Regions from separate parts of the Paenibacillus sp. FSL R7-0297 genome, predicted to be linked through region 1. Evidence: a T-box and tRNA genes for the amino acid it is inferred to sense, from the RefSeq annotation. Region 1 holds a T-box; the other holds one or more tRNA genes.
What was found. The T-box of region 1 lies ahead of trpS (tryptophan--tRNA ligase). A T-box ahead of a tRNA ligase gene usually reads a tRNA of that ligase, here a tRNA-Trp.
Positions count from the first base shown of each region.

Region 1 (3,375 bases):
TTGTCAGGATTGACTTCCGGTATCGTATTTGTACAAATCAGAAATAACATCATCGGCAAGTTCGGCATCCGTCATAATCCGCTTGCCGGGCGCAGCGGGAGCTATGCAGCGGAGCAGGAAGGATTAACGAAGGGTCAGCAATCTTCTTTCCGGGTGATGGCTCTGGAGAGCCTGAAGTATAAGAAGCGCTGGACTCATGGCGAGATCAGCTATGAATTTGCCGTCCGCCAGGGGATGGTGGTGGTGGATGCGACACTGGAGTCTAATTACAATATGGCCAACCTGATGATCCGCTATCCCCGCAGTAACCATGGAGATGTCTCCGACCAGTCCTTTGGCTGATTACCCGATTATATATATCTTGCATACCCATATAAAAAGCCCCCCTGCGCTTCGACGAGAAGCGCGGGAGGGCTGCGAAGCTGCTCGGCCTAAGCTATGAGGCTTGGCCGGATACTTATGATAAGGCTGTTACTACGAACGACCGGACAGTTGTTGCTCTGCCAGTTGCACCAGACGTTTGGTGATATATCCTCCCAAAGAACCGGTTTCGCGGGAAGTGTAGTTCCCATAATAACCGTCAGCCGGGATAGTTACTCCAAGCTCTTGTGCTGCTTCATATTTCAACTGCTGCAGCGCTGCATTCGCTTGAGGAACGACCAGGTTGTTAGAACGGCTACCACGACCTTGTTGACCTGCTTGACCCATGTTTGTTCACCTCCTTCGCCCGTTGTGAAGATAGTATGAGCGCTAGGGAGAGAATTCATGCACGAATTTCGAAGGTTTAGAGGCTGGTAATTATATGAAATTTACCCTCAGGGATAAATCATCTGCAAGCTGCTGCCAAGCACCAGTGTCTGGCCCGGTTCAAGCGTAAGCATTCCTGTGAAGGAATCGTCCTGCTGAAGATTCGGCGCATCCGGAAGCCAGGTGAGCGGTTCAATGCAGAGGAACTGGTTAGCCTCTCCTTTGGTATAGAGGACCCAGTGGCGGAAATGTTCCTTGTCCACCGAATAACGCAGTCCGTAGCCGTCATCGCGCATGAGTAACGCTTCGGCAGGCTGATGATCATCCATCCTCAGGGCCGTATCCAGATTCTTGCCTTGGAGGTTCATATGGCTGTTAAGACTATCGAGTTCACCGAGCGGTAATAAATGTCCGCTGGGCAGGAGTTCGTTATTTAGCTCATAAACGCTTTGCACAGGGAGTGTTATGCTCCAGCGCTCAGGGGCGCCGTCCAGCATAAACCATGTATGATAGCCGATACCAAATGGAATGCGACTGCCGCCCAGATGGGTAACCTTAAGTGTCTGCACCAGGTCAGGCCCCTGCAGGCGGAATGTCATCTCAAGCTTCAGCGGCTCGGGAAATTGCCTGATCCACTCCGGATCATCCGTAGTTGTGAATTCGGTTGTTACCGCGCAGCCTTCCTCGTCTTCTTCAATATCGCTGACACACCAGGCTTGGGTACGGTGCAGGCCGTGAATATGATGATCGCCTGAATTCCGGTCGAACTGGTAGCTGGTGCCATCGAACGCGAACTGCCCGTTTCGGATACGGCCGGGCGGTACCAGAAGCGGAATGCCAAAGTGATAAGGTTTCTGAATATAAAAAGCCAAGTCGCTTTCATCAGGCTGGCGCAGGATTTGCCGCTCCTCCTTGCGGTCCCATAAGGAAATTACATTGTTCCCCAGCCGGGGCAAAAGCGTGACTTCCAGCTCACGGCTATGCAAAATGTACGTATCATAACCGTTCCACTGCCCTTTGGTCACCTGTTTCATAAGAGATATGCTCCTTTGATAAACTGTAATCAGATCATACACGAATATCCTTATCATACCAGATTTAAGTGACGGTGGTTAGAGATTTGACAACTTCTCCGGCACGCACTATGATGAAGGCAACAATGAATGATAACAACGTGATGACAGGGACAAGTAAGCAAAGGACTGTACCTTCAGAAAGCCGGTGGCTGATGTGAACCGGTGGTGCACCTCTGACCGAATGGACCCTTGAGCGCCGCGATCGAACGGGCTGAATAAGCCTTCAGTAGACCGGCCGGCTCTTCCCCGTTAACGGAAGCTAAGGCTGCTTGCCTGTCCCCCAGGGATGACTTAGGAGCAGCGAATAAGGGTGGTACCACGGTCTCACGTCCCTTGCGGATGTGGGGCCTTTTTGCGTCCTGGCGCACACGGAATATACAGATGATGGAGGATAAAGATCATGGCTAAAAAGGTATTATCGGGGATTCAGCCCAGCGGTTCGCTCACACTCGGAAATTACATCGGAGCGATCAAGAATTTCGTCAAGCTTCAAAGGGAATATGAATGTTACTTTATGGTGGTGGATCTGCATGCCATTACGGTTGCCCAAGATCCCGCTGCCCTTCGTGAGAATTCGGAATCGGTAGCTGCATTGTATCTGGCTGCAGGCATTGATCCTGCCATCTCCCATGTCTACATGCAGTCCCACGTGCCTCAGCATGCTGAGCTGGGATGGATTCTGACGACACTGACTGCTATGGGTGAGCTGGAACGGATGACGCAGTTTAAGGATAAATCGGCAGGCAAAGAATCCGTAGGAGCCGGATTATTCGTGTATCCATCGCTGATGGCTGCAGATATCCTGGTCTACAACGCCGATCTGGTACCGGTGGGTGAAGACCAGAAGCAGCATCTGGAGCTGACCCGCGACTTGGCGGGGCGCTTCAATCACCGGTTCGGTGATTTCTTCACTATTCCTGAGCCGTATATTCCTGAAGTCGGAGCGCGGATTATGTCTCTGGATGACGGGACCAAAAAAATGAGCAAAAGCGACCCTAATGCCGGCAGCAGAATCGGTCTGCTGGATCCGCCGGATATCATCCGTAAAAAGATCAGCCGCGCAACCACGGATTCAGGACGCGAAGTGGTATTTGATCCGGCCAATAAGCCTGAGATCAGCAACCTGATGAGTATCTATGCCGAATGCTCGGGAATGAGCCTCCAGCAGATAGCGGACAAGTATGAAGGGCAAATGTACGGCGGCTTCAAAAAAGATCTTGGCGAAGTAATCGTTGCCCTGCTTGAACCCATCCAGCAGAGATACCATGAGATCCGCAGCTCAGGCACACTGGGCGGTATTCTGGCTCAAGGTGCCGAAAGCGCGCGCAGCAGTGCTGCCCGGACACTGGAAGGCGTGAAGGAACGGATGGGCTTCCTGCCTTACCGTTAAGAGGAGGGCAGCTTGCGCTCGGCCTTGCGTCTCAGCCGGGCTTTGATGATGAAGCCCCAGCCAATGTTGAGCACGCACAGGGTACCGAGCAGCAGCGCCAGCCAAATGTTATAGCTGATTGAAATGGAAGCTGCCGTAAGTATGAGAATTGAAGAGCAGGCG
Region 1 covers NZ_JBBPAQ010000001.1:2,327,229-2,330,603, forward strand. Annotated here, with positions in the region: gene MKZ24_RS10280 (hypothetical protein) at 1-342, shown strand, start outside; gene MKZ24_RS10285 (alpha/beta-type small acid-soluble spore protein) at 475-708, opposite strand; gene MKZ24_RS10290 (aldose 1-epimerase) at 816-1,781, opposite strand; T-box leader at 1,916-2,160, shown strand; gene trpS (tryptophan--tRNA ligase) at 2,224-3,213, shown strand; gene MKZ24_RS10300 (hypothetical protein) at 3,210-3,375, opposite strand, start outside.

Region 2 (3,375 bases), 180 kb from region 1:
CGTTTGCCGCTCATGGCAGTATAGCCATTATAAAAAAGTGGGTGAGTAGTGGTTTGAAGGAAAGCCCCAGTAAAGTTGCAGCTTTTATTGATAAAGCCACAGAGGCAGTATCCAAAGCATTTTATTCCGAAGAATTATAAATTATTTAAAATGAAGCGGACGCTCATTTTTGAGGGCCGCTTCTCTGCTCTTCTGCTGAAGACCAGGCAAGGGGATGGGACTTATGTCTGCTCCTCCAGTATTTTGGGGTCAGTAATAAGAAAAGTGATTCAGCATACCGATAAGTTCGAGAGCCTGGAGGTCAGAACATGGTTTTGGAAACGAAGCAAAGATGCGGCTTTTATCTCGACTCCTATGACCTGATTTATCAAGCCATTGCCAATCAGGATGGTCATAAAGCTGAGGAAGCTGTCCGTCTCCAGAACCGGTATTCGCAAGCAAGCGACACTCTGGTTCATGATCGTAGGAATTATTTTTATCGCAGCGAATTTGCGTGCTCCCCTCACATCGGTGGGACCATTGCTGTTCAGTCGTAATCGGGAGGAGTGACCTTGTATGTTGGAACTGCAATTCTGAGGTTTGCTATTCCCCTATGTAATGTATTACTTCCGAGCCTGATCAAACGGGAGTTTCCGCAGCAAATGGGTACTATGGACAGTGGGATATTCTGTTTCCCTGAATCTATGCGGGGCGGTAGCTTCCGGTATTAGTGTTCCCTTAGCTGTGGGGGCAGGCATGAGGTATCGTTGGTCTAGGTGCGGCTAGAAATCAATTTGTTGGTTCTGATAAAGATTGCCTGGATCTTGATAGTTCTACGCATAACTGGAGTAAGAGAATACAGCTCAAATAAAAAGAAAAAAGAGCCCACCAGAGAATATCTCTGATGAACTCTTTTAGCAGATACCGGCGAGAGGACTCGAACCTCCACGGTTTCCCACTCGATTTTGAGTCGAGCGCGTCTGCCATTCCGCCACGCCGGCATATACATATTATTTACAATTGATTCTAAAATAAAATGGAGGTGCCACCCAGATTTGAACTGGGGATAAAGCTTTTGCAGAGCTTTGCCTTACCACTTGGCTATGGCACCAAAAAATGGAGCGGACGACGGGAATCGAACCCGCGACCCTCGCCTTGGCAAGGCGATGCTCTACCGCTGAGCCACGTCCGCATATAATGGCTGGGGATATAGGAATCGAACCTATGAATGACGGAGTCAAAGTCCGTTGCCTTACCGCTTGGCTAATCCCCAACATTTGATTTAATAAAATGGGGCGACTGATGGGTCTCGAACCCACGAATGCCGGAACCACAATCCGGTGCGTTAACCCCTTCGCCACAGTCGCCATATGAAGCTTATTTAATTGCAATGCCTTATAACTCTTATAAAAGAAATGGGGCGACCGATGGGTCTCGAACCCACGAATGCCGGAACCACAATCCGGTGCGTTAACCACTTCGCCACGATCGCCATATTAAATTTTATAGGATATTACTTGGCAGGGGCAGCAGGAATTGAACCCACACCAACGGTTTTGGAGACCGTTGTTCTACCTTTAAACTATGCCCCTAAAAATGGTGGAGGCTGATGGATTCGAACCACCGAACACGTACGTGAGCAGATTTACAGTCTGATGCGTTTGGCCACTTCGCTAAGCCTCCGAGGATGGTGCCGGCGAGAGGACTTGAACCCCCAACCTACTGATTACAAGTCAGTTGCTCTACCAATTGAGCTACACCGGCGTATTAAGTTGTAAGAAATATGGTGGCGCGGGAGGGAATCGAACCCCCGACACAAGGATTTTCAGTCCTTTGCTCTACCGACTGAGCTACCGAGCCGAACATTTTTTCATAAAGATGGCGGAACCGACGGGATTCGAACCCGCGATCTCCTGCGTGACAGGCAGGCATGTTAGGCCAACTACACCACGGTTCCAAATTGGTTGCGGGGGCAGGATTTGAACCTGCGGCCTTCGGGTTATGAGCCCGACGAGCTACCGGGCTGCTCCACCCCGCGTCAATGTTAAAGATCTATTCTATTAAAAGATAGATGGTGGAGGCTGAGGGGTTCGAACCCCCGACCCTCTGCTTGTAAGGCAGATGCTCTCCCAGCTGAGCTAAGCCTCCATATATGACTCGTATGAGATACTCTCCACTCCGTTACGAGATTGCGATGTATTCCTTACGATGCCTATGCTTCAACGAACCCAGGGAATTCTCATCCCATTAATCGAAGAAGAAATTGGTGACTCGTATGGGATTCGAACCCATGTTACCTCCGTGAAAGGGAGGTGTCTTAACCCCTTGACCAACGAGCCATGCTGTTAACTACTTGTAAAGTAAAGCTACGGAGAGAGAGGGATTCGAACCCTCGAGACGCTTGTGGCGCCTACACGATTTCCAATCGTGCTCCTTCGGCCAAACTCGGACACCTCTCCAAATGGCTCCCCGAACAGGACTCGAACCTGTGACAACTCGATTAACAGTCGAGTGCTCTACCAACTGAGCTATCAGGGAATATACATATCAAGCTTGATCGCCTGAAAACTGAATCCGAAACGAATCTGCGCTCTAAGAAATTTGGATAAGCCCTCGACCGATTAGTATTGGTCAGCTCCGTGCATTGCTGCACTTCCACCTCCAACCTATCTACCTCGTCGTCTTCAAGGGGTCTTACTAGTTGGGAAATCTCATCTTGAGGGGGGCTTCACGCTTAGATGCTTTCAGCGCTTATCCCGTCCGTACGTAGCTACTCAGCCATGCTCCTGGCGGAACAACTGATGCACCAGCGGTACGTCCATCCCGGTCCTCTCGTACTAAGGACAGCTCCTCTCAAATTTCCTGCGCCCACGACAGATAGGGACCGAACTGTCTCACGACGTTCTGAACCCAGCTCGCGTACCGCTTTAATGGGCGAACAGCCCAACCCTTGGGACCTACTTCAGCCCCAGGATGCGATGAGCCGACATCGAGGTGCCAAACCTCCCCGTCGATGTGGACTCTTGGGGGAGATAAGCCTGTTATCCCCAGGGTAGCTTTTATCCGTTGAGCGATGGCCCTTCCATGCGGTACCACCGGATCACTAAGTCCGACTTTCGTCCCTGCTCGACTTGTAGGTCTCGCAGTCAAGCTCCCTTATGCCTTTGCACTCTGCGAATGATTTCCAACCATTCTGAGGGAACCTTTGAACGCCTCCGTTACTCTTTAGGAGGCGACCGCCCCAGTCAAACTGCCCGCCTGACACGGTCCCCGTACCCGCTTAGGGTACTAGGTTAGAACCTAGATACGATCAGGGTGGTATCCCAACGGCGCCTCCGCAGAAGCTTGCGCTCCTGCCTCTACGGCTCCCACCTATCCTGTACAGATCGTACCCAA
Region 2 covers NZ_JBBPAQ010000001.1:2,146,632-2,150,006, reverse strand. Annotated here, with positions in the region: gene MKZ24_RS09510 (TetR/AcrR family transcriptional regulator) at 1-140, shown strand, start outside; gene MKZ24_RS33080 (hypothetical protein) at 309-536, shown strand; partial or broken gene MKZ24_RS09505 (MFS transporter) at 457-747, shown strand; tRNA gene MKZ24_RS09500 (tRNA-Leu) at 902-980, opposite strand; tRNA gene MKZ24_RS09495 (tRNA-Cys) at 1,017-1,090, opposite strand; tRNA gene MKZ24_RS09490 (tRNA-Gly) at 1,097-1,171, opposite strand; tRNA gene MKZ24_RS09485 (tRNA-Gln) at 1,178-1,252, opposite strand; tRNA gene MKZ24_RS09480 (tRNA-His) at 1,271-1,346, opposite strand; tRNA gene MKZ24_RS09475 (tRNA-His) at 1,396-1,471, opposite strand; tRNA gene MKZ24_RS09470 (tRNA-Trp) at 1,498-1,571, opposite strand; tRNA gene MKZ24_RS09465 (tRNA-Tyr) at 1,577-1,662, opposite strand; tRNA gene MKZ24_RS09460 (tRNA-Thr) at 1,668-1,743, opposite strand; tRNA gene MKZ24_RS09455 (tRNA-Phe) at 1,764-1,839, opposite strand; tRNA gene MKZ24_RS09450 (tRNA-Asp) at 1,859-1,936, opposite strand; tRNA gene MKZ24_RS09445 (tRNA-Met) at 1,941-2,017, opposite strand; tRNA gene MKZ24_RS09440 (tRNA-Val) at 2,052-2,127, opposite strand; tRNA gene MKZ24_RS09435 (tRNA-Glu) at 2,244-2,318, opposite strand; tRNA gene MKZ24_RS09430 (tRNA-Ser) at 2,349-2,438, opposite strand; tRNA gene MKZ24_RS09425 (tRNA-Asn) at 2,442-2,517, opposite strand; rRNA gene MKZ24_RS09420 (23S ribosomal RNA) at 2,581-3,375, opposite strand, start outside.
Region 2: it encodes a tRNA-Trp, which carries the amino acid that the T-box ahead of trpS (tryptophan--tRNA ligase) is inferred to sense. The anticodon was not compared.